DNA from 3 places in the Paenibacillus sp. alder61 genome. Region 2 is predicted to be linked to each of the others. Evidence: riboswitches for the same ligand, from Rfam matches in the RefSeq annotation. Region 2 holds a riboswitch; each other region holds the start of a gene.
The links. A riboswitch is a leader RNA that binds a small molecule or an ion and turns the genes downstream of it on or off. The one in region 2 is predicted to bind cobalamin.
Positions count from the first base shown of each region.

Region 1: it holds a riboswitch for cobalamin, as region 2 does, so the genes downstream of both, metE (5-methyltetrahydropteroyltriglutamate--homocysteine S-methyltransferase) here and LBW89_RS15235 (ABC transporter substrate-binding protein) in region 2, are expected to answer to the same signal.
Region 3: it holds a riboswitch for cobalamin, as region 2 does, so the genes downstream of both, LBW89_RS05730 (anaerobic ribonucleoside triphosphate reductase) here and LBW89_RS15235 (ABC transporter substrate-binding protein) in region 2, are expected to answer to the same signal.

Region 1 is NZ_JAIUDG010000031.1:46,542-56,624, forward strand. It holds gene LBW89_RS25025 (glutathionylspermidine synthase family protein) at 1-453, opposite strand, end outside; gene LBW89_RS25030 (hypothetical protein) at 450-1,166, opposite strand; gene LBW89_RS25035 (hypothetical protein) at 1,191-1,406, opposite strand; gene LBW89_RS25040 (putative RNA methyltransferase) at 1,783-2,673, shown strand; gene LBW89_RS25045 (metal-dependent hydrolase) at 2,651-3,151, opposite strand; gene LBW89_RS25050 (FMN-dependent NADH-azoreductase) at 3,291-3,917, opposite strand; gene metE (5-methyltetrahydropteroyltriglutamate--homocysteine S-methyltransferase) at 4,023-6,317, opposite strand; cobalamin riboswitch at 6,474-6,675, opposite strand; gene LBW89_RS25060 (helix-turn-helix transcriptional regulator) at 6,749-7,111, opposite strand; gene LBW89_RS27785 (NTP transferase domain-containing protein) at 7,695-9,080, opposite strand; gene LBW89_RS25070 (SIS domain-containing protein) at 9,092-9,814, opposite strand; gene LBW89_RS25075 (ROK family protein) at 9,830-10,083, opposite strand, start outside.
Region 2 is NZ_JAIUDG010000013.1:78,873-88,955, forward strand. It holds gene LBW89_RS15205 (cobyric acid synthase) at 1-853, opposite strand, end outside; gene cobS (adenosylcobinamide-GDP ribazoletransferase) at 907-1,719, opposite strand; gene cobU (bifunctional adenosylcobinamide kinase/adenosylcobinamide-phosphate guanylyltransferase) at 1,716-2,285, opposite strand; gene cobT (nicotinate-nucleotide--dimethylbenzimidazole phosphoribosyltransferase) at 2,282-3,382, opposite strand; gene LBW89_RS15225 (ABC transporter ATP-binding protein) at 3,475-4,269, opposite strand; gene LBW89_RS15230 (FecCD family ABC transporter permease) at 4,266-5,312, opposite strand; gene LBW89_RS15235 (ABC transporter substrate-binding protein) at 5,309-6,319, opposite strand; cobalamin riboswitch at 6,522-6,728, opposite strand; gene LBW89_RS15240 (TRM11 family SAM-dependent methyltransferase) at 6,857-7,681, opposite strand; gene LBW89_RS15245 (TIGR03915 family putative DNA repair protein) at 7,927-8,730, opposite strand; gene LBW89_RS15250 (putative DNA modification/repair radical SAM protein) at 8,727-10,031, opposite strand.
Region 3 is NZ_JAIUDG010000004.1:181,623-191,705, reverse strand. It holds gene LBW89_RS05760 (AraC family transcriptional regulator) at 1-769, shown strand, start outside; gene LBW89_RS05755 (glycoside hydrolase family 43 protein) at 783-2,297, opposite strand; gene LBW89_RS05750 (polysaccharide deacetylase family protein) at 2,518-3,261, opposite strand; gene LBW89_RS05745 (oligosaccharide flippase family protein) at 3,288-4,775, opposite strand; tRNA gene LBW89_RS05740 (tRNA-Thr) at 5,139-5,210, opposite strand; gene LBW89_RS05735 (MTH1187 family thiamine-binding protein) at 5,322-5,630, opposite strand; cobalamin riboswitch at 6,173-6,417, shown strand; gene LBW89_RS05730 (anaerobic ribonucleoside triphosphate reductase) at 6,588-8,579, shown strand; gene nrdG (anaerobic ribonucleoside-triphosphate reductase activating protein) at 8,576-9,106, shown strand; gene LBW89_RS05720 (ribonucleoside-diphosphate reductase subunit alpha) at 9,306-10,083, shown strand, end outside.

The DNA.
Region 1 (10,083 bases), on a different contig from region 2:
CGGTGAGGAAGCCCCCGCCTGGCTCAAAATCCAAGGGGTGGCGATCGAAGCCTCCACATAGCCGGTCGGCGTATCCGCATTCAGCTCCAGCAGCTTGATACTCCCGTCGTGAGCCACGGCAAAATCGAACCTTGCGTACCTGCTGATTAACCCGGGTTCGGCCAAAAGCTCGCCGTCGAGCATTTCCCACAGCAAAGGCGGAATGCCGAGCAGTCCGTAAAGATCCGGTCTGCGGTGCACATATCGGACCGCTTTATCAAGGATCATCCACAGCATGCGGGAAGCATGCATCAATTCTTCATAAACGGGTTGCCTCATCCAAACGATCTGGTCGATCCAGTAAGCTTCGTCCTCCAAATCCGCCCAGGTAAACCCGAGCTCGTAAAGCTGTTTTACCCGCCCGGCCCGATCGGGATCCGGCTCGCCCGTTACTTCGAATACTCTGTCGGTCATCCGCCAAAAAATCCTTTGCCCGAACTCGATCTGCTGGAGGATCCCGATATGGAGCTTTTGCTGCTGGATTTCGAACTGGAAGATGATCCAAGGCCGCTGGATTTACCGCCGATTCCGCCCGGACTTGAAGATGTCGAACGCCGTACGATCGAACCCTTCGTTGAAGTCGATGTTTTCGGAGGGACCACCGAACCGGCTACAGGTTTGTTCTGGAAAGCGCCGCTGGAATAGGAACGGGGTTTATACGGGGTGGACGTACCCGCGTAGTACCCGCCATGATTCTTGTGCCAACCGCTCGATGAGTAGTTGGAACCGCTGTTAAACAACAGGTGGTAAAGGAGCATATCGTCCCAGCCGAAGCCGGTTCCATACCCTCCGTAATTGTTAATGACCGTCGTTCCGCCGGAACCTGTGCTGCTGTCTCCGGAGCCTGCCGGAGCCTCCTTGCGCTCTTCCTCCTCGAACGGAATCGGAAGATTCCAGTCGACGTTCTTGTCAAAGTACGCCTTGACCTCTTCGGTCGACCAAGCCACAAGCTTGGGTTCGTCGCCGCTCGCTGCCCCGGTCGCCTCGGCGGTACCCGCGGGGACAAGAAAAGCGTTCGCCAGCAGCGCGATTCCCAGCGAAGTCGACAAGACGCGAAGCGGTTTACCGTCCGGCGTCAACAGTTTGGATTCGGCGGCTTCCGCTACCTTTTTTTTATCTTCTGCCAAAACGAATTCCTCCTTTCCCAAAGCCTACTCGTTTCGGACTGGCACCAGCAGGAGCTCCAGTTTTCCTTCATCGACGTTCAGCCGTCCCTCGACAGCTTCAAATTCCCTGCCGCCAACCACTATATAGTTCGCATGCTCCAATGCGGTAATCATAACCGGAGTCCAAACGCGCTCGTCGATTTGCTGAATCTCGCCGTCAGGCAACTTCTCGAACATTTTGACACTCATGTTGTTTTCCATCAATACTCCCCTTCCCTTTCGTTAAGCTATGTTATGTTACGAAAATCATGTCGGATGGTTTCAATTCATGACACGATCCCATAACTTTCCTTAGTGTAAAAAGCCCTTTTTTCATCATAGTCAACTTGGGAGAGCTTGCCAAGAAGTTATTTTTGCCGGACATTAAGATTTGTCAGACGGAGCACTAGTGTTATAATAGATGGGGCTAATATGCCATCAATATTATAGAACGGAGATTCGCCATGATCATTCAATTCATTCGTTATCGTCGATAAAAGGTGCAGATCGAACAAGCTGGGTATTTTTGTAAATTATGCCCGGTTTATTTGACTGTGCCTTTTTCGTTCAATTAAACGAATGAATGGGGTGCATATACGTGAGTCCATCGCAAAAGCAGGAGTTAGCCGCAGGACGGCTCTCCGGCCAAGTTTCGCTTCTCCGCTGCCCGGTTTGCCGGGAGCCGCTTCATGTCGCCGGCGGAAAGAGCTTGATCTGTCAACAAAAACATACCTTTGATATATCCAAATACGGCTATGTAAACTTTTTACGAAAACCTATAGAAACCAAATACGGGAACGCCTTGTTTACCTCGCGGGCGGAGGTTAGCCGAAGCGGATGGTTCGCCCCGTTAACCGGTCGCATCTCCGCGATGCTGCTGGAAACTCTGCCGAACCAACGCAGGGGCCTTTCACTTCTTGACGCCGGGTGCGGGGAAGGTTCGCATTTGGCGGCCATCGCCGAGCAAATTTCCGCCTTAAGCGACCAACAGGTGACAGGAGTCGGGCTGGACATTTCCAAAGAAGGCATCGCGCTTGCCGCCAAGCGGCATAGCGGACTTACCTGGTTCGTGGCCAACTTGGCGGAAAGCCCGCTCTCCGACCGCAGCTTCGACGGCGTTCTCAACATCCTCTCCCCATCCAATTACGGGGAGTTTCACCGGGTCCTTACCCAGGGTGGCCTGCTGGTCAAGGTGATTCCCGGTCCCGACTATCTTCGGGAACTGCGGGAACTTCTTCATCCGGGCAGCCGCAAAGAATCCAGCCTAGAGGCCGAAACCCGGCATCGGCTGCAAAACCTCTTCCGGCTGGAGGAGTCCTCCCGCTTGACGTATCGACGTGAGGTTCAACCGCCTTTGCTCGAGCATCTGATCGCCATGACCCCGCTGTCCTGGGGGGCCGATTCCGAAGCTCGCCGCAAGGCCGCCAAGCTGGACCGTCTCACCGTAACCGTCGATCTGATCCTGCTTATAGGACGGAAGCGTAGTTGAGAACCGGATAGATCACAACCGCTGCCCCGAGCAGCAAACGGAAGACGCCTTCGGTGAAAGACCCGGTCTCGATCGCCAGGAATTTGGGAACAAGCCGAAATTTCCGGTTCCAGGGCCAAAGCAGCGCAACACCTTGATCGTTGAACATATCGATCAGGGTGTGGGAAGCGTAAGCAAGAATAAAAGTCCAGAAGAAGAACGCTGGTAAAGCGGACAAAAGACTGCCAAGCGCCAAAATGAACAGAAGCGAGTGCGTCAACGTTCTGTGCTTAACCTTAGCCAATTGGAGAATCCAGGACAAAGGCAGCAGCAGCTTGGCCATCGTCGATCCTTTCTTGTCGATATCCGCCAACGGTCCGGCAAGGCAGCCGATCGTCAGCGCCGCCGCGCCTTCCCAGCTAAACAACGGCTGATGATAATAGGCCAGCACACCTTCGGCGGCAAGCAGACCGGCAAGACTATGGGTTTTCTGCAACATAAAACGAATTCCTCCAAGCTTATCCATGATTGTAAAGTGGATTATACCAAACATATGATCGCATTGTCTCGTCAAAATGAAAAAAAGGCCTATCCGCCGAGATCACATCTCGAGCGGATAGGCCCTTTTCAATGTTAAATTAGAATTTGGCAGCCAGCTCAGCCGCACGTTTCACACCGTCCTGGATAATGGACTCCGCGCGATCGGGGAATTGGTTGTGCCCTTCCACAATTACGGTTTCCGGGTTTTGAATGCCCCAGAAGCCCAGCGTGGTCAGCATGTACTTCATGGACATTTCCGCCGCCGCTGCCGGACCTTCGGAATAAACGCCGCCGCGCGCCTGCAGGAGGGCAACTTTCTTGTCTCCTACCAGACCGACAGGTCCTTGCTCCGTATATTTAAACGTTTTGCCCGCTTGATTCAAATAGAACAGGTAGGTCAGCAGTTGAGCCGGAATCGTGAAGTTCCACAACGGGAAAGCGAAAACGACTTTTTCGGCGTTCAAGAACTGATCCAGGTATGTGTTTGCCAAATCGGCCGCTTTCTGTTCTTCCGGAGTAACCGGCATTCCCTTGCCCAGCTTGAACAATCCGTTCAACATATCGTTGTCGTAGTATGGAAGTTCGGCTTCGAACAAGTTCAGTTCGGTAATCAGATCATCGGGATGCGTCTCACGGTACGTTTTCAGGAAGCTTTCATACAACTTGACCGTTGCCGACTGTTCGGCCGGGCGGTTATTGGCTTTAACAAACAAAACATGTGACATAATGGTTTCCCTCCAAAAAAATATTTAAACTAACTAATATTCTTGTACTATATTTAGTATAGTAACAGAGCAATATCCACTATGTCAAATGTTGTTTGTCATAACTTAATTAACGGGGATGGACGAACCGATCGCTTCCCGGCTGCGCTTGGCGGCCGAAACCATATTTTTCAGCGCCGCTACGGTTTCTTCCCTTCCGCGGGTTTTCAGCCCGCAATCCGGATTGATCCAGAACAGCTTCGGATCAAGCACTTGCAGCGCCCGGCGGACCATCGCCATCATTTCCTCTTCGGAAGGCACCCGCGGACTGTGGATATCATACACTCCAAGCCCGATGCCGAGCGGATAAGTATTCTCTTCGAAGCTCTGAATCAGCTCTCCGTGACTGCGTGACGTCTCGATGGAGATCACGTCGGCATCCAGATCCCGAATCGCATCGATCATGTCGTGGAACTCGCAATAACACATGTGCGTATGAATTTGCGTAGTATCCCGAACTGAAGATGTCGTGATTTTGAACGCTTTTACCGCCCAGTCGATATAGGCCCCACGGTCGGCCGGCTTCAGCGGGAATCCCTCCCGGAGCGCGGGTTCATCGACCTGGATCATCGTAATCCCGGCCTCTTCCAAAGCCTCCACTTCTTTGCGAAGCGCCAGGGCGATCTGATAAGCTACCGTCTCACGCGGTAAGTCGCTGCGGACAAACGACCAATTCAATACCGTGACTGGCCCCGTCAGCATGCCTTTGACCGGTTTCGAGGTCAATGACTGGGCGAATGCGGTCTCCTTGACCGTCATCGGACGGTCGAACTCCACGTCGCCGTAAATGAGCGGGGGCTTCACGCAGCGGGTACCGTAGGATTGGACCCAACCTCCCTTGGTAAACGCAAACCCCGGCAGTTTTTCCCCGAAAAACTCAACCATATCCGTCCGCTCAAACTCTCCGTGAACCAGTACGTCCAGGCCGATGTCCTCTTGAATCCCGATCCAGGTCCGGATCTCCTCCCGGATGAATTCGTCATACCGCTCGGTCGTCCATTCGCCTTTGCGCCACTTTTGGCGGGCCGCGCGCACTTCGGCGGTTTGCGGAAAGCTCCCGATCGTCGTGGTCGGCAGAAGCGGCAGGTTCCATACGCGCTGCTGCTCCGTGTGGCGAATTTCAAACGGGCTGAGCCGTTCGGCCGGCTGCTGCGCGATACGGTTCACCGCCTCCTGGACGTTCTTGCGGCTGCGCGAAGGGTCCGCGTTCAAGCGTTCCAGGGCCTGGCGGCTTTCGGCCAGCAAGGCCGGGTTTTCGCCATGCAGCGCTTGGCGTAAAGCCGCGATTTCCTCCAGCTTCTCTTCCGCAAAGGCCATGGCATCCTTAAGCACCCCAGGCAAACCGTCTTCTCCTTGTGCCGATACCGGTACATGCAAGAGACTGCAGGAAGGCTGTATGATCAGGTCGGAATCGTCCGCCAGCAGCCCGGCGATCTCGTCGATAAAAGCCTGCACGGCCGGCAGATCGGACCGCCAAATGTTGCGGCCGTCCACCACTCCCGCCGCCAGCGTCTTGCCGCCCGGAAAACCATGCTGCCGCAGAGCCTGCAGGTTCCCTTCCCGGCCATGCACGAAATCCAGCCCAATCCCGCGCACCGGGAGAGCGACGATTTCCTCGTAGCGTTCAACGGCGTCAAAATAGGTTTGCAGCAGAATCCGCGCTTGCGGTACCTCCGCCGAAATCGTCCGATAGATATCCTGAAGCAGCGCCAGGTCCTCATCCGATACGAAGGTTACAAGCCCCGGTTCGTCGACTTGGATCCACGCGGCTCCTTCCTGCTCCAGCTCGCGCAAAACGCGGACATACAACGGCAACAATTTTTGGCTCCATTCCCGCAGGTTGCCGGACGCCCCTTTGGACAGCTTCAGGAAAGAGTACAATCCGAGAACGACCGGCTTGCCGTCGATCCCCAACTTCTCTTTGGCTTCACGATAGGCCTGCAGCGGAAGATTGGCCGTAAGCTCAGGTTCCCTGTTCCCGAGCTCGGGGACGATATAATGGTAGTTCGTATTAAACCATTTGGTCATCTCGCTGGCCGCGGCGGTTTTGCTGCCTCTGGCCACCGCATAGTAGGTCTCGAGCGGAACCGGTCCTCCGTCGTATTCGAAACGTTCGGGGACGAGCCCAAACATCACGGCAGTGTCCAATACCTGATCATAATAGGAAAAGTCACCGACCGGGATCCAATCAATCCCTTTATTCTTTTGCAACTTCCAATGCTCGCTGCGGATTTCGGCCAACTGCCGGTGAAGCTCCGCCTCCTCTAGCTTTCCGCTCCAGTACGCCTCGATCGCTTTTTTCCATTCCCGCTGCTTGCCGATTCTGGGGAAACCCAAATTTCCGCTCGTAATTCTACTCATAATATAAAGCCTCCTCAACTAGTCTCTCGATAAATGATAGTAAATGCGTTAACGCGGTAAAATAAAAAAGGCCTTCTCTAGGCTATGCTAAAGAAGACCTTCGTATAGTTGTCCGATGGTTCGAATCTTTAACACCTCCCTATCTCCCGTAGGTACAGCAGTGTTGCCGAAAGAGGCAGGTCTCCTGGCTTCGGAGTTTAGCGCCGACCATGCAGCCTTCCCAGTGTCTTTCCGACACCAGTGGCCATTTCACGCATGGCGGCTCCTCCGTTACAGTGGCGGGACCGCGCCGGCATTTCACCGGTCTTCCCTTTTAAGCTTCAACCGCGGCTGAAGCACCTCTTCCCACATTATGCAATTTTTAAGTATGAACTAAATACTAACGGATGTTACGGCATAATTCAACAGTAATCTTATCGGAATCTACTATATTAATTAAAATTATCCGCTACCGCTTTATTAAGCATACCGATACAGCGGTCGAGATCCGTTTTGACCTGCTTTTTGTAAAGCTTGGCTTTTTCCGCCCCGTCATCGGTAAAATGGTACAGCACGATTTCCTGAAAATCGACGCTGGGATCATTGCCTTTCAAATGCTTGGTCCGGTAAAGAATCCCCTCCTGCACCAATTCGTGAAGGGCCCGGTAAATTTCACTCTGCGGCGGCACATAGCCAAACGGTTTGAACTCTTCTTTTAGTTCCTCCAGCATTTGATAACCGTATCCCCTGCGCTGCTCCACTTTCGTGATCAAAAATAATTTCAAGTAAGCCCGCTGTGCAATCATAAATGCCATAGCCCTCACCCCTGTTTCTTATGACCAATATAACTGAAGTGTAAAATTTGTACAACCGGGGAAGCTGCGCTGTTATTACTGTAGATGTAAGTTTTCAAGGTACGTGGATAGGAACTGTTAAAATCGAAGTTGCTGGATACGTTTAGGTCTGTTTTTCTATTATGAATTTTTCATATATTGAAATTATATAAATAGAAAATCGTCCGGGTTCATAAAAACAGCTTCGTTCAAGTGATTAATATCACAATAGTCGTTCCGATTGCCTTTTTCGTCCTGCATGCCACTTTCTAGCCCACGTCCCTTTTGGGCCTGCTCAAAATGAAAGGGGGCGTCGGCAAACCCGGGGCACCGATCAGGCCAAACGAGAGCTGGGATACAGCTAAAAAGCCATACTAAAAGCGCGGACGCCAACCTGTTTCCTTGGCGATCCGCGCTTTTTGATTTAACATTCTGCCGGTCGCTTCCGCCGGACCTTCCGCTGACCAGTTATCGCTGCAGGTCGCACATGACCTGTCTTCAGTTTAATCCCGATCACCGCCATAAGCGTGATTCTCACAAAAGGCAAAGATCCATCCTGGGGGTGTTACCAGCCATAACGATGAGGGCCCCATGCTTTTTTTACGAGCTGTTGTTGATCCAGGTGAAGCAAGGTGCGCGACGGAACATCCTGCTCCACCAGCACAGCCGGTCCGATCACGCTGTTGGAACCGATTTTGACACCGGGCATATATAGCGACGCGATACCTGTCCTTGTATAGTCGCCAAAATAAACGGCATTTCCGAACTTTTCCGGAAACTCCGTTCTGCCTTGCACCTTCTGCATTTGCGGCAAATCGTCAAAACGCAGTACGCCGATCGTAACCCCGGCCGCGATATCGGTGGAAGTGCCGACAACGCCGAAAACTTCCCCATAGTGAGTAAAGCTCACATTATCAAACGTGATTCCTTCAAATTCGGCGCAATGACCGATACGATTCCGGTTGCCGATAACGCTGAAATCCCCGATTTTACAGTAGTCCGTAATAACGCAGTCGGCGCCGATTACCGAATTGGCGCCTATAATCGCTCCATTCTCGATAATCGTTCCCTTACCGATGACGGCATTTCCTTTAATTTGCACGTTCCTGCCAACAATCACCCCTTCGCCCAGGATAACCTGTCCTTTGATCTCGGCAGACGGATGAATGACGGCGGAATCCGGGATGCTGCTCTCCATGAGAGTTTTAATTTCGTGGTCCAATACAAGATGAGCGGCCTGCAATAAATGCCACGGTTTATCTATATCGATCACGGCGGTTTCTGCGCAATGCGCGGTTACGCGACAACCGGCTTCGATCATGATCTGTAACGACTGCTCAAGCGCCGCTTCCATCGGCGGCATCATACCGACATTCACATGGGTCATAAACCCGGGATTTTGAGTTAGTGCGGATTGCAGAGCCGCCGTTCTGGCTGCATAAACACCCAATAACCGATGATTTACGTAGTGCGGACGCGGATGTCCATAAATCTGCAGCACCTCCTTGTCGCTGACGTTGGCGCAGAACCAATCTTGCGTCCGCTCCTGATCCAGCGGTTTAACCAGAAGATCCGCATCGCTTCCGGAATCGGACGATTGACGAATAAACTTTTGCATTGCCGCTTGCGTCGTAACGATATCCCCGTAAACAATCAGCACCTTTTCGTCAGTAACCATCGGCAGCAACCGTTCCAACGTGTCCGCCGTCCCTTGCGGAGCCGACACCGACACTACTTCTACACCTTCGATTCCGTGGCACAGCGATTTCAAACGCTTGTCGAGATAGTCCGCCGCAACGATAATGCGTTCCATAGACAGACTCTTCAGATGACCGATCATTCGCGAGAGAACAGACTGGCCGGCAACCGGCAAAGCGGCTTTCGGCCAATATTCATTGTAGGGCCATAGCTTGGAGCCCTTTCCAGCAGCAAGTATAATCGCAGTTTTCACTTAACCCGGCCTCACTTTACGTAGGTTTTAAACAATTGATCGTTGTATTGGTCGGCACCATCTAAATTGCTGCTCTTAAAAACGGGCGGCTCGAACCCCGCTTCCACCAATTCATTTAAAATCGTCACCAACAGGGTTTGCGCCAATGCGATGCCGGCAAAGCTGGATGTCGGCCCCGTAGGCGTTTCCAACCCGTTCACGCGGAATGCGGCGTCGCCCTTTTCGGCGCCGTTGTCCAAAATGACATCGGCTAATTCATACAATTTCTTGCCGCTTTGATGGCGCGAAGTGACTTGCGAAGAATGCGACATGCTGGTCATGGCAATAACGGCCGCCCCCATTTCGCGCGCTTTGATGGCCATTTCCACGACGACAGGGTTCCGGCCGGAATTGGAGACGATCATAACCGTATCCTGGTTTCCGACTTCTTTCAGCTTGAGCAGCACCTCGGCATATCCTTCAAGGCGTTCCAGATAAGTGCTCTTATTGGGCTCTTCATGGAGCATCAAACTGGGTTCCAGAATCGCTTTAATTAATGCCAAACCGCCCGCTCTGTTATACAGTTCTTCCGCAATCATATGAGAATGTCCGCTGCCGAAAACGTAAAATCGTCCTCCGGCCAGTATCGACTTTTTCACGATTTGCGCCGCTTGCAGGATATTTTCCTGCTGGTTAAGAACCGCCTCCTTCAAGTGCTCCATCAAGAATTCGCCATAGGTTTGAATTATGTTCATCTTGTTTTTCCTCCATTATATTTTTTTAGTTAAACTCGCAATGAGTCGTTTCGCTCCCCATAACCCGCTCTTATCTCCCAGCTCCGCAGCTTTTACCTGAATTCGGTCCTGCTGAATCTTAAATAAATGTCTGTTCATTTCGGAGGCAATAATCGGAAACAGCACGGCGCTCTGCTGCATCACCCCCCCTCCGAAAATGATGGCTTCAGGGTTTAGCACATGCGCCAAATTGGCTGCTGCAATCCCCAGATATGTTCCTGCATTCCGGA
Region 2 (10,083 bases):
TGTCGAAATCGGTGAAATTCGATATTCGGGGATAGCGGATCACCGCGATATCCAGCTCCCGGCCGGCCGTCGGACGTGACGAGTACGTATCCAGCACCACCGAATCCTCCGCTTCGATGTCCAGATCCGGCATAAAGGGCAGTACGCCCAACACGGGAATCCCCGTCCGCTTCTCGAGCCAGTCCAGACCCGGCCGCAAAAGCGCCAGATCTCCCCGGAACTTGTTAATGATAAATCCTTTGACCCGGGCCCGCTCCTCCGGTTCCAGCAGTTCCAGGGTACCGACCAGAAACGCAAATACGCCGCCGCGGTCGATATCGGCCACAAGAATCACCGGCGCATCCGCCCATCCGGCCAGATTCATGTTGACGATGTCGCGATGCTTCAGGTTGATTTCCGCCGGGCTTCCGGCGCCTTCCATCACGACGATATCGTACTTATGCCGCAGCCGCCCGAGCGCTTCCATCACCAAAGGCTTGGCCACCGGCAGGAACTCCTCCCGGTAGCCCGCAGCGCTAAGATGGGCGTGCGGCTTGCCGTGTACCACCACCTGGGACCGCATTTCCCCCGTAGGCTTTAGCAGTACGGGATTCATGTCCGTCGTCGCGGGGATGCCGCAAGCCTCCGCCTGAATCCCTTGCGCGCGGCCGATCTCCAACCCGTCCTCGGTCACGTAAGAATTTAAAGCCATATTCTGCGACTTAAATGGGGCCGTACGAAATCCGGCGCGGGTAAAAATCCGGCACAGCGCGGTGACGATTACACTTTTGCCCACATCGGAGGCCGTCCCCTGCACCATGAGCACTTTCCCCTGCCCCGGCTCGGATTCCCGGTTTTGGACCGCTTCATTCATCCCTCTCGCCTCCCTTGCTCCTAATACTGTCGCGGGGTTACCTTCCTAACCGTCTATGCTGTCTGAAAAACAACAACCGCCAGCACAAGCAGCAGCGCCTCCAGCCCTTCGTTCATCGCCCCGTAGGTGTCGCCCGTCAATCCGCCCAGTTTGGAGCAAATTTTGCCGGCGGCCAGCGAACCGGCCGCTGCCGTCAGCACCGGAGCGGCGACAAAGTAAACGCCTAGCCGCAGCAGACCCGGACCGTCCCCCGGCAACAATGCCGTCAGGCTCAATCCGGCGGCGGTCAACACCAAGGCGCTGATCGCTGCTTGTACGGTGTCCTTCGCTTTCAGGCCGCGAAACAGGCCCGCCAGACCTTCGCCCTCACGCGCGGTCGGCCATTTGGACATGGCGCGGGCCATAAACCAACGGCTCCACACGGGGGCCGTCAGGAGCGCCGCTCCCGCCGGCAGGCTGCCCGCCGCGAGCAGCGAAGTCAACAGTGAAGCCTTTAGCAGAAGCAGCAAAACGCAAGCGAGCACCCCCATCGCCCCTACGCGGCTGTCCTTCATGATTTCCAGCATTTTTTCGCGGGAACGGTAGCTTAACAGGGCATCCGCCGAATCCATCCAGCCGTCCAGATGCAATCCGCCCGTGAGCCAGACCCAGAGGATCAAAGCGATCACCGCCGCCGGGAACACGGGGAGCGCCTGCGCCGACAGAACTCCCCCTACCCAAACGGCAAGCCCGATCGCGGCGCCGACCAGCGGATAGTGCTTGACGCTTTGTTTAAGCAGCTCCGGGGTAAAATCCAGCTCCGCCTTAACCGGAAACCGGGACAGAAATTGAAAAGCGGCCAGGATAGGCCGTCCTTTTTGTGTCATAGCAAATACTCCCTGCTTTTCAGTTCGATCGGAATACCCGCCGTCACCAAAAAGACCTGGTCCGAAATTTCGGCGATCCTCTGGTTCAGGATGCCGGCGTAATCCCGGTACAGCCGGCCGAGCGGGTACTCGGGAACGATTCCGCTGCCCACTTCATTCGTCACCAGAACGAGCGTCCCCGGATAGGCGGCGACCGCTTCCTGCAAGCGCGCAATCTCGCGGGTCAGCGCGTCTTCGGTGGCCCGCCCTTCGGCCTCCGCGGCCAGAAGCACGTTCGACAGCCAAAGTGTCAGGCAGTCGACCAGCACGCAAGAGTCCGGGTGAAAGCCGTCATATCCCGGCAGTTCCCTCAACAGCCCAGCAAGCCGAAGCGGTTCCTCCAACGTTGTCCAGGGATAGCGGCTATCCTCGCGCTGAAGGCGATGGCGATCGATCCGCAGACGCATTTCCTCGTCGAAGGCCTGCGCGGTCGCCACATACCATCCCGACGGAGCATGCTTCATGCACCAGCGTTCGGCGAACGAGCTTTTTCCGCTGCGGGCCCCTCCCGTCACCGTTACGATCATAACCCGTTCCCTCCGTTTTCCGGGGTACCGTCTTTGGCATTCTCGTGCGAGGTCGAAACTCCCGCGCCCTGGAAGGTGGCCATTTCGGCCATAATCCGGCAGGCCGCGTCCAGCAGATGAAGCGCCAGGACGCCGCCCGTTCCTTCTCCCAAGCGCATCTCCAGATGCAGCATCGGCTCAAGCCCCAGAAGGCTGAGCAGTTGGGCATGCCCTTGCTCCTGGGAAACGTGCGAAGCGATCATGTACCCCGCGGATTCCGGCGCGATCCGCTGCGCCGCCAGCGCCGCAACGCTGGAAATAAACCCGTCGATCACCACGGGACAGCGGTTGGCCGCGGCGCCCAGAATGACACCGGTCAAGCCGGCGATTTCCAAGCCGCCCAGTTTGGCGAGCGTTCCGATCGGATCGGCGGGATCGGGGCGGTTGCATGCCAGGGCTCTATCGACCACGCCCACTTTATGTCGCCAGCGCTCCTCGCTGATTCCCGTCCCCCGGCCTACGGTTTCCCGTGCCGGGATCCCGGTAAAGGCGCTCATTAACGCAGCGCTGGCCGTCGTGTTGCCGATCCCCATCTCCCCGGTCACGAAACACCCGACGCCACGCGCTGCCGCCTGCTTCACGATTTCGAAGCCGACGAGGATCGCCGCCTCGGCCTCCTCCCGGCTCATCGCCGGACCGACAGCGATGTTGCCTGTGCCGTACCGGATTTTCTTCGCGATCAAATCCGGATGCTCGATATCGGCGTCGACACCGATATCCACGCACATCACCTCCGCGCCGGCCTGCCGGGCCAGCACGTTGACCGCCGCGCCGCCGGCAAGGAAATTCCGCACCATTTGCGGAGTAACCTCGGCGGGAAACGCGCTGATTCCTTCCGCGCAAACACCGTGATCGGCTGCCATAACGACGACGGCGCTCTTGGGGAAGGAGGTTGCCACTCGCCCCGTGATTCCCGCCAGCTTCATCGCCACGCTTTCCAGCTTGCCCAAACTGCCCGGTGGCTTGGTCAAGCTATCCAAGTGCAGTTGGGCTGCGGCGGCCGCCTTGGCGTCCAGTGCGGAAATCGAACGAGCTATCTCCTTAACGCTTTGAAGCATCGGAAAACGCCTCCTTGAATAACCTTAGATTGATTGTCTTCTTTATTGATTTTATCCGCAGACTTTATGAGGGAGAGCGCGCCGAGTCCGGATCAACGCGGCACGATGTTCTCCGCTTTTCGGAGCAGCAGTTGCGGGGCTCCCGAATCGGGATGTGGAATACGGTAAGACTTCACATGAAACACACTTTCCAGGGTTTCCGGCACGAGAATGTCGCCCGGAGCTCCCTGACCGGCAATGCGCCCGCCGTTCAGCACGAGCAGACGGTCGCAGTAAAGTGATGCCAGGTTTAAATCGTGCATCACGGAAACGACCGTCAAGCCCTCCTCCCGCTGCCAACCGGCGATGAGATCCATAAACTGCATTTGATAGCGGATATCCAGGTAAGTGGTCGGCTCATCGAGCAGGACGATCTCCGGCTGCTGTGCCATCACTTTGGCCAGAGCGGCCCGCTGCCTTTGTCCCCCGCTCAGATTGCTGAGCGGTCGATGCGCCAGTTCCTCAAGCTCCATTCTCTTCATGATCCGCTGAAGCAGTTCTTCCGCCCCGCCCTGTTTTTCCCGGCCACGCCAGTCCTGATAAGCAAACCTGCCCATCTCGATGACTTCACGGACCGTGTAGGCGATCGGAGGAAGCCCGTCCTGCTGCAGCACCGCCAGCTTCCGGGACAGATCTTTTCGCCCGTAGGAGGACAAAGAGCGCCCGGCCAAGGAGATTTCTCCCCGATCGGGCGCTTCGACGCCGGAGAGCAGGCTGAGCAACGTGCTTTTCCCGCTGCCGTTCGGGCCGATCACGCCCCAAAACTCCCCGGGCGCAATGCTCCAGTCAATGTCCTGCAAGGCTTTAAATTTCCCGTAGCACTTGGTGACCTCCTTAACCTGGATCATGACAGTTCCTTCTCCCTTGCTCTTTTTTTACGATACAGCAAATAAGCGAAAAACGGCGCTCCGACAAAAGCCGTTACAACCCCGAGCGGAATTTCCGTGGGCGCGAGCAGCGAACGGGCCGCCAGGTCGCTCCACATCATGAAAATGCCGCCTCCGATCGCGGAGAGCGGGATAATCAGGCGATAGTCCGGTCCGGTGATCAGCCGGATCATATGGGGAACGACGAGGCCCACAAACCCGATGACTCCCGACACGGATACCGCTGCCGCCGTCATAAGCGTAGCGACGAGGAGGATGAGCAGTTTGGTTCCCTCCACGTTTAATCCGGAATGGGCCGCCTGCCGTTCTCCCAAGGCAAACAGGTTCAACGAACGGGCCCGGCTCCACAGAAACAACCCGCCCAGCGCCAAATATGGAAGCAGGATGGCCGTATAGGACCATCCCCTCAGACTCAAGCTGCCCATGGTCCAGTACATGATCTGGTTCACGGTCTCCTTGGACATCGCCGTCAGGAACGAGACGACGGCACCCAGAAAGGACTGCATGACCACACCGGACAGGATCAGGCTTTCAATCGGTATTTTGCCGTTTTCCCGGGCCAGCCACATGACGATCCATAACGTAGCCGCCCCGGTGAGAAAAGCGACGACAGGCAGGGTAAACACGCCGATAAGCGAAAACTGCCAGCCGAAAAAAATCAATACGGCCGCGCCCACGGCAGAGCCGGAGGAAACCCCGAGGGTGAACGGATCGGCGAGCGGATTGCGCAGCACGCCCTGAAAGGCAGCGCCCGCAACCGCCAGCGACGCCCCGACCAGAAGGCCGAGAAGCACGCGAGGCAGCCGGACTTGCATCACAATTTGCTCCGAAGCCGTATCCCAGGTCGGCTCAATCCAATGGCCCATGCCCGGAAGGCGATGCAGCAGGATCTTCGCGATCTCAAGGACCGGCATTTTGACGGAGCCGAATCCCACACAGACCAGCAGGGTAAGAATCAGCAGCCCGAGGCCTATAAATCCGTAGCCTGCCAGTTTGTTCCTCACGGCTGAATCAAATCCGGGTAAATCGCGTTAGCCACATCGATAAGCCCTTTGGTCACACGTGGACCGGGACGGCTCAGCAGGTTGTCGTCCAACCCGATAATGCGGCCTTCCTTGACCGCGGTGATCTGGTCCCAGCCTCCGCGGCTCTTGATAATATCGGCGAGCGTCCGGTTATTCTCGTCAACCACGCTTTTGGCGTAAAGAATAACATCCGGATTCGCTTTGATAATGTTCTCTTCGTTAATTTCGTTCCAACCGGTAAGGTCGGAAGCGACATTTTCTCCGCCGGCCAGCGTAATCATTTCATCCATAAATTCACCCTTGCCGACCGTCCAGCCCGGCGAGAATTCGATATAGACCTTCTTCTTCTGATCGGCCGGCAGCTTGCCTACCGCTTCCTTGACCTTATCCAACTCGGCCTGCATTTGGCCGGTAACCTCGCCGGCTTCCTTCTGGCGATCCGTAATTTGACCGACCAACCGGATGTTCGCCATGACCTCTTCCATCGTTTTTGCGTTGGAACGGAACACTTTCAAACCGAGATCACTCAGGCTTTTCACCGTTTCATCACCAACCAGGCTCCCCGCCAGAACGAGGTCCGGCTGAGCCGCAACGACCGCTTCCACATTAACCTGGAAACCGCCCATTCTCGGCTTGTCTTTTACGGCTTCCGGATAATCGTCATTGTCGGAAACGCCGACAACCTGCTCATCCAGTCCCAGGGCAAACAGCCCTTCGGTTTCCGACGGGGCCAGCGACACGATGCGCTGCGGCGCCGATTCGAACGTAAACTCCGTGCCGTAACCGTCTTTTACGGTCAGCGGATAAGTCGTTTTAAGGCTTTCCTGGTCCGCTGCGTTCGACGTATCCTTCGGCGTCTCCTGCTGCTGGGCTTGTCCCTCTTTGGCGCCCTCCGCGGCATTTTTACCGTTCGCCCCGCAGCCTGCAGTGACGAGCAACAGAATGGCCAGAAGCCAGATCCCCCAGATCTTAGTCCACTTTTTCATCTCTTTCTCTCCTTCTGTGTCTGTAATTCTAGAATAGCCTGCCTGGTGAGCAGCAACTCAACTCCGATGTCTCTTCATGAAGAAAAACCCATCCTAGCGGATGGGTTACGTCTACAAAGTTATAGGGGAGACCGTCGTCATATTCCGGTGCCGGAACGCTGGGATCACTCCTCTAAGCAGAACGTTATCCTTTCCTCGAAGGACCGTCTATCCTTCCCGTGGCAGGTCTCCTGACTTCCAGGTTCCGACGAACGCCCGGCCTTCCCATCATACTGTGGCGTACGACAGTGGCATGCTTGGGCGCGTCCCTGTATACAGTGGCGGGACCGTGCCGGAGTTTCACCGGCTTCCCTTTTAACCCTTGGCTCGCAAACTTGCGGGCTTCGGGACCGACGGGTATTTCCGTATTCGCTTGAATCCAGGCGATCTATCTCTTTTGGATTATAGGGGAAAAGCCGAGAACTTACAATACGAAAGAAACCGTCCCGTGATACGGTTTCGCCAAATATTCATTTTGCCCGGGAAGAGCGCTGACGCTCAGCTGCACACCCAAACGCTTCGCACAAAAGAGCCCTTCGTTACTTTGGCAAAGCCCTGAATTTGAAACCCCGCCCGGCGCAATTCCGGCTCCAGTTCTTCCGACGATACGACCACCGAAGTGTCGCTGAACCGGCGCAGGCTCAACAGCATCGCACGTTTCTCCTCCAAAGGAAGAACGGAACATAAATTGTAAGGCATATCCAGAATCGCCGCGTCAAAGCGATCGTCAATTTCATGCATATTCCCGATGCCGACAAGTTCTTCATGATGATATCCGAAATGGGCCAGGTTGACCCTCGCGCCGCGGATCGCCAGCGGATTGATATCCCGTCCCACAATGTCGATCCTCATCGATAGGGCCTCGATCAGTACATTGCCCATCCCGCAGCAGGGATCGACCGCACGGAACCCGGAGACAACGGGAACGGCGATATTTACCAGACTTCGGGCCAGGGTGGCGGAAAGCCCTGTAGAATAATTCCGGGGCTTATGTTTATGCCTCTGCCAAACAGGATCCGCCGGCTCGCATATGCCAAGTCTCCACGACTCCCCGTCATGCAACAGACCGAACAGGACGTCCGGCTGCCTCATCTCGGCCGTGCCCCGAATATGAGCCCCGACCGTTCTCTCCAAGCGGCGCTGGTCTTCGTAACTGCGAGGCGTACCGTTTTTGAGATATTTGACTTTGAAGGTCTTCCCCTTCAAGTCAAGTTTCTCCGCAAGGGATAAAACCTCCTCGAGCGAGCCGCTTCTGGCCAACACCCTCATTTCCATGGAAATGAAAGGGCTCCGGCTCGCTCCGATAGCGGTTTTGCTTTCCATAAAGGAATGTGCTCCGGGCTCTTGCCCAAACAAGCTGCGAAGCTCAAGCCTGCACAATTCTCTCTCGTTCTCGTGGCACGCATAGGGGTAGATGTAATTGTAACTACTTTGAGAATTCCGATACCAATCCACGTTCCGTCTCCTTCTTCACATTGCTCTCGCTTGGGGCAATTTGGCCCACGTAAGGCAAGGCTAAGCCATACAGGCCTTACATCCTCTGAACCATTGTACCAGAAGATCGCGGCTTACCGTAAACGCTTCGGGGAGGGGGCCGCCGATCGATGGCTCTGCTGCATTTCCGTTAACTGTGCCCAGTAACGTTGGGGCATATGGGAAAGCCTGGCCCGGGGATTATTTCTTTCCCGGATCGCCACCGTATCATAAAATTGCTTCCACAGTCTCCGGTATGACATCTCCTCTTGGCTCGGCTCGGGCAATACAAGCTCGTCCAGACGAAAAAGTCCCACCCGTTCTGTAAGCGGACCCTCCTGCTTCTGCATCAATGCTTGTCCATGAGTCTTGTCATAAATCAGAAACGATTCCCTCCGGTACCGATCGCAGAAATGGGAGGCCAGCAGCGGCAGCACCTGATTCTTGGGCTCGATAATTGCGACAAGAATATCGCCATAATCCGAGAACCGAACGAATCCCAAATAAGCGTGACTTTCCGTCTTTAAATGCTTTACCGCCTTCCGCAGCCGGTGGACCGTATCCTCCGTCAGCATATTCATAACCGTACGTCCATATTGAAAGCCAAGCCTCAAAAAACGGTACAGCAGCAACTCCTTATCGGCCACGCAAGTAAGAAAGCCGCAGCGGATCAGTTCCTGCGCGTCCGGACCGATTTTGGCGCCGATTCCCTTGTAGACTCTGGAAGCCTTCACCAAATCGGTCTCGACCCATACCGCATCGAACAGGGTATAAAGACAATCGTCACCCGGCCGTATGTCCACCGCCTCTTCTTTACGGTCATAGCTTTCAAACACACAGCTGAGAAAACCGTCAAAACTGCCGTCGTAAACGTAAGCGGATTGGCGGGTCCAACTCATGTCGCAATCACTTCCGCCCCCTTGCCCGCCGCGAGTTCTTCGTCGCTGAACAGCGTAAGCTGCTCCACCTGGGGCTTAGGCAGATACAAAGAGATTTCCTTCTTGGACAACAGGGATCGCAGGATTGTGCTTTCATTCACTTTCAACCCTTCAAGACGCCTGCCGGAGCAGGTAATAAAATATTGCGCTCGCTTCAGCACGACCCCCAGCTTCTTTAATCCGGCAAAGTCCAAACTTCCCGCTCGCCGCGCCGTAACGATCCTCTTGGCGCTTCGCACGCCGATTCCCGGGACCCGCAGCAATGATTCGTACGGGGCCTGATTGATCTCCACGGGGAACCGGTCGATATGGTTGACAGCCCAATGGCACTTGGGATCCATAAACGGATTGAAGTTCGGTGTTCTTTCATCCAGCAGTTCATGGGCTTCGAATCCGTAAAACCGCAGCAGCCAGTCCGCCTGGTAGAGCCGATGCTCCCGCAGAAGCGGCGGCTTGCTGTCCAGCGCCGGAAGCAGCGAATGTTCCACCACCGGCGTGTAAGCGGAATAATACACCCGCTTCAACTCGTATTTGCGATACAGCGCCTCGGTCAGCGTCAAAATCTTCAGATCGCTGTCCGGCGAAGCTCCTACGATCAACTGTGTGCTCTGTCCTCCCGGCACAAACTTCGGCGCATGCCGATACTTCACCAAATCCGTACTGTTCTCGCGGATGCCCTCCCGAATCGCCGCCATCGGCCGAAGGATCGTCTCCTTGCTCTTATCCGGCGCAAGCTGCCGTAAGCTGTCCCGGGACGGAAGCTCAATGTTTACGCTCATCCGGTCGGCAAGCAGTCCCAGCCTGTTCACCAGTTCGGGATCACTTCCGGGGATGGCCTTCACATGAATATAACCCGAGAATCCATATTGATTCCGCAGCAGTTCCAGCACCCGGATTAATCGTTCCGTAGTATAATCCGGACTCTTGACGATCCCCGAGCTTAAAAATAATCCCTCGATATAGTTCCGGCGGTAAAAGTTCATCGTAAGCTGCGCAAGCTCTTCCGGCGTGAACATCGCCCTGCGGGTATCGTTGGAACGGCGATTAACGCAGTATTTGCAATCGAATATACAACTGTTGGTCATCAGAACTTTCAACAAAGAGATGCAACGCCCATCGGCGGCAAAGCTGTGGCAGATTCCCGACGCAACGGCGCTCCCCAACTTACCGTCTTGGCCCGCTCTCTCCCCTCCGCTGGAGGAACAGGAAGCATCGTATTTGGCGGAATCCGTCAAGATCGTAAGCTTCTCCAGTACATCCATTAAAGCGATCTCTCCTTTTGGAATCATTATAATACGAACATTTGTTCTTGTA
Region 3 (10,083 bases), on a different contig from region 2:
CAGACATATCGATTTCTCGGAGCTTGTCATCGTGCTGAACGGGAACGCCACACACATCGTGAACAATGAGGCGTCATTTATCAAGAAAGGGAACGTATTCGTCATCAACGGCAGCACCTCCCATGCGTATAAAGACCCTTGCGATTTAAAAATCTGCAACATCATGTATCACCCGGAGATGCTGCGCGCCGCCGGACCCGATTTAAGGACATCCACCGGGTTTCAGGCGCTGTTCATCCTGGAGCCTTTTTATCGCCAAATCCATGATTATAAAAGCAAGCTGAACTTGTCCATGGTAGGCTTGGATGTTGTCTCTTCCCTTATTTCCGGCATGATTGAGGAATACCACAACAAGCATCAAGGCTATCAAACCATGCTGACCTCCCGCTTTATGGAACTGGCCGTTTATTTATCGAGGCAGTATGACAGTCAGGAGAAAAGTATCGACCCCAGTTTGATGCATCTGGCGAACGCCGTCTCTTATATTGAAGATCACTATCTGGAACCGGTCACCTTGGAGGAGATCGCCGCCAAATCGGAAATTTCCGTCAGACACTTGAACCGAATTTTTAAAGCTTACTACCAAACGACGCCAATTGCTTATTTGCAGCGGCTCCGGTTGGAAAGGGCCTGCACCTTGCTAAGGCAGACAAATCTATCCATCACGGATATATCCTACGAGTGCGGGTTTAACGACAGCAATTATCTCGCGAGACAGTTCAAAAAAAAGTATGGTATGACCCCCAAGTCTTTTCGCATGCAACGTTAAACCTCGGTCGATTTCAGTCCAAGGGCTCATAATCAAACCAATCAAACAGAGCCGGAGCTTCCCCTCCCGTCTGTCCGGTTGCGTACATCGCCAGGATAACCCCCGTGAAACCGCCGGCCACCTCCGTCGAAAGCAGGTGGGTTTCCCCCCATCCCATTTCAACGCCGGCCCCTTCTGCATGAGACCGAAAAGAAAACTCAAACCTTTCGGGCAAAGCTCTTATGTTCAGTTCGACGGGTCCTTCCGGGCAATCTTTGATTTTCTGGACCCGGAGCGAGCCGACAGTGCGCCGAAATACGATGCTCTTACGCCCCTCAACGAGCCTGACGGCAAGATCGTAGTGGTAGTTTTCATTCATGAAAACCGTCAGCCCGGCCTCCTCCCGTTCATTCACCGGTTCAAACTCCAGGGCCGCCGCAATACGGCATGAGAAATGGCGAAGTCGGCGCCCAACAAAAGCCGGGGCACCCGCATCGTCTAAGGTCGTTTCATTTCCACGCAGCGTAAGATGCCCGGGATGTTCGGATAGCGACCAGCTATTTGCCGCGGGGTTTCGCAAAAACATCCAGTCATGACCCAACATCGGTTCGTTGAAGTCGTCCCGGACCGGTTTCTTCGGCCAACGGACCTCCGTCAGTTCGGGCCCTTTCATAACGGGCTCCATCCGACCTTCTTCCCCGACGATCGGCCAGCCGTCCGCCGTCCAAGTGACGGGCGCGAGACAAACCTCCCGCCCCAGATGATGCCGCTTTGGGTAGGAGACGGGCCGGATTCCCAGGAAAACAGCCCACCAGGAACCGTCCTGGATTTGAAGCATGTCCGCATGGCCGGTTGCCTGAATAGGGCTATCCAGGCTTCTGTGCGAAAGAATGGGATTATAAGGGCAGGCTTCGTAAGGCCCGTACGGATCCTTGCTTCTGGCGACGGTCGCCATATGACCGTACTCCGTTCCGCCTTCGGCTATCATCAGATAATAGTACCCGTCTATTTGGTACAAATGAGGAGCTTCGGGGTGCGCCCCGCCGGTTCCCCTCCAAATCAGATGGCTCTCCGTCAACCTGCGCCCTGTCTCCGGGTCGATTTCGCATTGATAAATGCCGCTTCCTTGATCGTCCACCCGGCTTGATTGAAAGTAAACACGGCCGTCCTCATCGAACAGAAGAGAAGGATCGATCCCGTCCTGGGCCACCGGAATCGGATCGGACCATGGACCTTCCGGTGTCATGCTTTTCACATAGAAATTTCCGCAATGCCCCAGATTGGTCGTCACCATATAAAACCAGCCCTTGTGATAACGTAAGGTCGGCGCGTAAATCCCCCCCGAAGTCCACGCCTTTGACAGTGGCAGCTGTTCCTTGGTTGTCAGACAATGGCCGATCTGGCGCCAGTTGACGAGATCCTTGCTGTGAAAAATAGGCACTCCCGGAAAATACTCAAACGTGCTGGTCACCAAATAAAAATCGTCATCCACCCGGCAGATGCTGGGATCGGGGTAAAACCCCGGGATGACGGGATTTGCATACCGCATGAACTTCCACTCCCGTTCTCTTTAAAATTTCGGCCAAACCGCCGGCCTTTTCTCATTTTAGGTCCTGGCTTAAAGTCAAACCTTCACTTTTAGGCCCCTGATCTAGCATGATCCGGACAAGTGCAAGCACCGGGGAGAGCCGTGGAATGTGGGGGCGGTAGGAAATCCCAATAAAAGAAAAAGAGATGAGCAAAACGCTCATCTCCTGCCTCGTACGACCTTATTTGCCAACCTGCCGTGCTCCATCCGAATTAATCAGTTCTGTTACGGTAACTACTCTGAAACCCCTTTTGGTTAATTCGGGTAAAATCTTTTTTAATGCTTGAACCGTTTGCGAATGTCCGTGAACTTGATCATGCATTAACACAATATCGCCGTTTCTTGCATTCTTTAATACTTTGTTGGCAATTGCATTTACGCCCGGTTTGCTCCAATCACGCGTATCTTGATGCCATGACCATAATACAGGCATTAATCCTAATTTTTTGGCCGCTAAAATGACATTATCATTGTAAATTCCTCCGGGTGGCCGAAACAAAGTGCTTTTAAATCCGGTTATTTTCATGATTTCAGTTTCAGTTTGATGAAGCTCTTGTATTACCTCGCTTAATAAGCTTGATTTTTTAAAGTAAACATGGTTATACGTATGATTTGCCAATTCATGACCTTCAGCCACAACCCTTTTGGCAACGTCGGGATACTCGACCACCCTTTTTCCAATCACAAAAAATGTGCATTTTGCATTATATTTTTTTAACTCATCCAAAATTTCAATGGTCTCTTCAGGGTCGGGCCCATCATCAAAAGTTAAAGCGATCAATTTTTGATCCGTCTTGACTTCCCATATAATATCCTTTCTCTCCTCATAATATTGACGATTTTTCTTGATCGGCTCACTAGAAACCGCCCCTGAACCAATAAACAAAGAGGCACTGAAGAACAACAAGATTAAACGATTTTTCATAGGGTCACCTTCTAGATTTTTTCTGTTTAGAACATGTAGCTCATTTTATTCACTTCCTTACACCGCAAAACAAAATAAACCCCGGTTAAAGAGAAGAAGAAAATGCCGCTCATAACAAAATCCATTAAACTGGATAATGTACTGGGCTTCGTTTCAGCCAAAAAAGTACCGATTCCGCCAATGACCAGGAGATCCAGTAGCGCTGAAGGGATCGTCTTGATGAAATTCATTTTGTTTCTAAACACCGTTAAGTTCCAAAGCAGCGAAACCACTTCCATAGTCAATACGCCCGCAGCCGCTCCAATGTAGGCATACCCCGGTATGGCAATGACAAAATAATGAATAATTGTTGAGATGGATATACCTATGGCAAGTCCAGTAAATGGAGTCTTTTTAATATCCTGAGCCCAAAGTATACTGGTGGATACTTCTCGAAAACCGACAATAATAGGAACAACGGATAAATATTTGATTAATTCACTAGGTTTATCTGTATCAAATATGTACACGGATAATTCTTCGGCATAAACGAATAAAAACGAAGTTGAAATTAAACCCCATAGCCAGCTTAATTTCATGGTTATACGCAGCAGTTCTTTAAATTTGTTACCTTCCTTTCGCTGCCACACGGAAGCGATTCTCATGGTTAATGTATAGCTAAGCGCTTCGGTAATAAGCGTTGGGGTGTATACGATGGTGAGGGCCATGCCCGTGATAATGCCAAAAATGGATGTAGCTTCTGCAGAACTGTATCCCGAAGCCATTAACCTGTTAGGGATGATGATCGCATCCAAAAATTCAGAGGCAGGGATTAACAACCGGGTAATGGATATCAAGAACGATGTCTGAACTAACCACTTTACAGGAAAAGAATCTTTTTTTGGGTGCTCGCTTGAAGAGTTCAAGTTATTTTGAGCGATATAAATCGTCACAACTAGTAAGGAGAAAATCATGCTCAAAAAAGTAGCGTACAAACCCTTTCCCAGGGCATTCCCTATTCCGGATGGCAGACAATAATACACAATCAGCAGCATGAAAAAAATTCGAACAGCCTGCTCAATGACTTCCGAGGCGGCTATAATGCCAAACTGTTCGAGTCCCTGCAGATATCCCCGCAGCAACCCCAGCAATGGTGCGATCACAATGGCCAAAGCCATGCTTTTCAATAAACCGCTTAAATCCGAATTCCCAAGCAGCTTGGCGAGCCATGTCGATTCCATAAAAACAATTAGACTGACCACACTGCCTAGAACGATAAAACCAAATAATAAAATTTTTAGGAGCTGCCACCCCTGGCCCGGCTTTTTTGCGGTAATGATCGCCAGAGCGGTAGGCACTCCCCCAAAAAGCATAATTACAAACCCATAAAACGAGTAGGCCATTTGATACAGGCCGATTCCTTCCGCACCAACCATCCTGGCTAAAATGACTCGTCCGATTAAACCGAGTAATTTTACGAAAGCCATCGCGCCAGCTCTTATTGCAGATTGCATCAATAAATGAGGCTTTTCCATGTTCCCCCCGGAATAAAAACGTCATACCTCATTCTTATTACTTTTCAAATTAAGTTATGCTGACAAGCGTGGAGCCTAGTCCCTAATGTGAATAAGTACATATTTGGTTTAACGATCCCCACTATAATTCCACTGTTCGTCGCCAAGTACTAATAATTGGGGTTGTACCTGCGGTTATTTCCCGCTTCCCAGGCTATACCCGCGTAGAAGGTATGTTGTCCAATTTCGAGAACACTATACTGGATACCGGCATTACCCTCAAGGAGGACGAACTCCGACGGAAGGCATCAAAATAATTTCCCGCGCAAAAAAACGCGCCCCCCGAAAACCTCGGAAGACGCGCCGTGTTTGTGTTATGAAAGATGCTGGTGAAGGGAATTGAACCCCCGACCTACGCATTACGAGTGCGTTGCTCTACCCCTGAGCTACACCAGCGGAATCACTTTTATGAAGTGAAACAAAAATTATTATACTCGGTTTTCAAAATATTGCAAGGGCCAATTTTCGGCAAATTTGCGCCTTCAATCGCAGCCCGGCCGCCGCGGGTCAGGATGGGCCGAGTTTATCCTGCACGGACCGGAGCTTCTGCTCGGAGGAGCTCTCTTTGTCCCGGCGGTCGTCGATTTTGACCGAGGTGGAGACGCGCTGTGCTCCGGATTGAAACGGAGCCTCATGGATCGCGCGAATCGCCGCAAAAATTCGATCCAGCGGCCCCTCGATGATCGTGCTCATCGAAGTCAGGGTGTATTGGATTCCTTCCTGCTTCGCTAGAACCTGTTGCAGTTCGGCAACATAAGAACTCAGACTGGTGGAACCTGTACCGATCGGAATAACCGTCACTTCCGCGATCGCCATGTGATCTCCTCCTGTTTTTCCGCTAACCGGATTTTCATTCATTGTAGCAAGTTCGGGGCGTGGAATTCAATCCGCCAAGGACAAAAGGTTACGTTTGCCGGGCGTAAATGAGCAGTTTGGCCGGCTCATAGAACGTCAACGGATTCTAACGGAAACTATAGCGGCTATTTCGGCCAAAACAGCCCATTTATATTTTTAACGGACGCAATAGCAGCTATTTCGTTAAATCCGGGGCCTCCGAGGCTATATTTTCGAAAATAGCAGCTATCATTTCCGTTAAATCTCTGAGCGAGCGATATTATGCAAAATAGCGGCTATTATTTCCGTTACGCACGTTACGCTCAGTTTCCCCTCTCAACCTAGCAAACGCTTACCTCTAGTCCGCCACAATCTTGCCTCAAAATCTACTATATTTTTTTCGTCGCCGAGTCCCCGCATCCTGTTTGCTTTCGACTGTTTTTCAGCTGTTTTTCAACCTTGAATCTAGTTATCCGCCCGTTTACAAACACAATATATTGGGTTATGATGTTACAACAACAACCAAATATAGTGTACAGACGGGTGAACCGGCACAAGAACGATGCCGGGGCTTAATAGGGAAGTGCGGTGCAAATCCGCTGCGGTCCCGCCACTGTAACCGGAAGCTTTTATAGAGTGAGATCCCACCGGATCTCGCTCCCCATAAGCCAGCAACCTCCGGCATTAGGCCACTGCGAACGCTATCGTCCGCGGGAAGGCGCCGGAAGGTCCGGAAGCCAGGAGACCTGCCCGTCTGGATGGCACCCGATAACCCTGCGAGGTACAGGCCAAGGTGTCCGCTTGCCGCCATACATAGAAGTCATTCCGGCGCGCCGCATAGGCGACGTGCTGTTTTCAGAGCGCATCCGGGCATTTTCGACCTCCTTGGGTTGGGAATGCTTTTTTATTTCCAGTTGTGAATCGGAAGGAGATCATATCATGGCACTGCTCAACCATTTCACTACAAATACCGATAACGCCAAGGAAGGCATGCTCGAGGAAGTCATCAAGCTGGGCGAAGAAATCGTGGCCAGCTCCAATTTGGAAGTCCTGCGCGAAAACGCCAATTTGAACGGGGAGAGCTTCTCGGGCAAAATGAGCAAATTCGGCAGCGAGTACGCCAAATGGTACGCCAACCACTTCGTTATGCCTCCGCGGCTCGTTCAAGCGATTCAAGATAATGTGGTCTATGTGCATGACCTCGACCAATACGCCATCGGAACGACGAACTGCATTTTTATCCCGTTCGCCAAACTGCTCCGTGAAGGCTTCAATACCGGCAACGGCAGCGTCAGACCGCCGAACTCGATCATGACCGCGATGGCGCTCGTCGCGATTATTTTCCAGTCGCAGCAAAACAGCCAATACGGCGGCGTCTCCGCCAACATGCTCGACTTTGACCTGGCCCCTTACGTAGCCAAGTCCTTCGCCAAATACTTCCGCAAAGGGCTGGAATATATGGAGGAAGGCGATCCGGCCGCCGATCTCGGCGGTGAAGTGACCATGAGCCGCGACGATCTCCGGGAGCGGTTTCCGAGAGCTTTCAAATACGCCTTAAAAGAAACCGAAAGCGAAACGCTCCAGGGCGCGGAAAGCCTGATTCACAATCTCAACACCATGTCGAGCCGCGCGGGCGGGCAAATCCCGTTCACCAGCATCAACTACGGGACCTGCACATCGCCGGAAGGCCAACTCGTTATCCGCTCGCTGCTGACCGCGACGATGCGGGGACTCGGCAGCGGGGAGACTCCGATTTTTCCGATTCAAATCTTCAAGTGCAAACAGGGTGTCAACCAGAATCCGGGCGAACCGAATTACGAGCTGTTCCTGATGGCGGCCGAATGCTCGGCCAAGCGGCTCTATCCGAACTTCGCCAATCTGGACGCGCCGCTGAACTTGGTACATTACGATCCGCAGAATCCGGATACCGAATTCGCCACCATGGGCTGCCGCACGCGCGTGCTGAGCGACCGGTTCGGCCGGAACCGCCTGTCCGGCAAAGGCAATCTTTCCTTTAATACGCTCAATCTCGTCAAGCTCGGACTGGAGCACGGCATCGCGCTGGGTCGGCGGAAGGAAGCCGATGAGCGCGGGTTCTACCGGGAACTGGACCACTATATGGATATCGCCCTCGAGGGCCTGCTGCACCGCTTCCAAATCCAGTCGGCCCAGAAGGCCAAAGCCTCGGATTTCATGATGCGCGAAGGCGTATGGGAAGGCGGCGAACAGCTCGGCCCGGATGACGCGGTCGGCGACCTGCTGAAGCACGGCAGCCTTTCCATCGGTTTCATCGGACTTGCGGAATGCATGAAGGCGATGTACGGCAAGCACCATGGCGAGGATGAAGCGGTCTACAAAAAAGCTTACGATTTGATCGCCTATATGCGCGACTACTGCGACCGGATGAGCGAAGTCCACAACTTGAACATCACCCTGTTCGCCACGCCGGCGGAGGGGCTGTCCGGGAAGTTCACGAAGCGCGACCGCGCTTTTTACGGCACCGTACCGGGCGTCGTGGAGCGCGAATACTATACGAACTCGTTCCACATCCCGGTGTACTACAAACTGAGCGCCGCCAAAAAAATAGAGCTCGAAGCGCCGTTCCACGGCCTCTGCAACGCCGGGGCGATCTCTTATATCGAATTGAACGGCAACGCCCGCAGCAATCCGGCGGCGTTCCTGAAGATCGTGCAATACGCGCTCTCGCAGCAGGTCAGCTACTTCAGCATCAACCATCCGATCGACCGCTGCTCGGCTTGCGGGTTCGAGGGGATTATCGGCGCGAACTGCCCTTCCTGCGGCAGTCACGAGAACGATGTTCACATCCGCCGCCTGCGCCGCGTCACAGGATATTTGACCGGCGATTTTCAAACCCGCTTCAACGCGGCCAAACAGGCGGAGGTCCGGGATCGGGTCAAGCACGACGCATGAATATTTGCGGCTACTACCCGGAATCCATCAATGAGGGCGAAGGCCTGCGCGCCGCCATCTTTATCAGCGGGTGCCGCCATTACTGCAAAGGCTGCTTCAGCGCGGCCACCTGGAATTTCAATTACGGCGAGCCGCTGACGCCCGAACGGGAGGCGGAGATCATCGCCGATATTGCGAACAACCCGCTGCTGAGCGGAGTAAGCCTGCTGGGCGGCGATCCGTTCTTCTCCGCGGCGGAAGTCGGGGCGTTTATCGACCGGCTCCGCGCCGCGGCCGGAACCGTGCCGATTTGGATTTACAGCGGCTATACCTATGAAGAATTGACCACGCCGGAGCACGCGGAGACCGGGTCGCCCGAATACCGCCTGCTCGAACGGTGCCAAGTGTTGGTAGACGGGCGCTTTGTCGAGGAACTGCGCGACCCCTCCCTGCTCTACCGGGGCAGCTCCAACCAGAGGCTGATCGACATTCCGAAGAGCCTCTCCTCCGGAGAAGCGGTGCTTTGGGAGCCAACTTTCTCTTTCTAGCTTATGAAGTTTCTAGTATAATTTATGGTCTGTGATGCTTTTTATAGACTTGCTCAAAAATAGTACCGACGGCGTCCTCAGCGGACGCCCCTTTTCCCCTGAATATTCTCAATTTGAGAATTAAGATTTGTAGATTTAAGCCTGACGGAGAGATCCGATCCGGGCATCACCCCATGCTCAGAAAGCGAGGAATTTACTCATGCCACTGCTCGTAAATAAACCCAACAACCGCCAGCTCGCGTTTGACAGCGAACGTCTTGGCGTCTATGCCGATCGCATTCTGGACGGACTACATACCTTGGACAAGGAACGTCTTTTGCGCGGCGTCAACGCGAAGCTGAGACGCGACGAAGTCACGGGGGAGGAAATCAGCAATGCGTTCACCATGTCGGCGCTTGAGCTGGTGACGAAGGAAGAACCGGAATGGAAATTCGCGGCCGCACGCGCGCTGCTGACCTCGCTCTACAAAAAAGCGGCCGTCAACCGCCGCTATAAAGCATACCCGGAAGAACCTTACGGATCATTCCACCATCTGATCGTAGAATTGTGCAAAGCCGGCATCTACCGCGAGGAACTGCTGGAGTGCTACACCAAAGAGCAAATTGAAGAATTGGGCGAAACGATCGACCCGTCCCGCGACCTGCTGTTCGACTATATCGGACTGCTGACGCTGGCCGAGCGTTACCTGGCTACCGATTTCGAAGGCCGCACCATGGAGCTTCCACAAGAGCGTTATATGGTCATCGCCATGTACCTGATGCACCAAGAGCCCGCGGAGAAGCGCATGGAACTCGTTAAGGAAGCTTACTGGGCCATGAGCAACATTTATATGACGGCGGCGACGCCGACGATGTCCAATGCGGGCAAAAAAGTGGCCGGCCAGCTGTCCAGCTGCTTTATCGACACGGTGGACGATTCCCTGGAAGGCATCTTCGATTCCAACACCGACGTGGCCCGGCTCAGCAAAATGGGCGGCG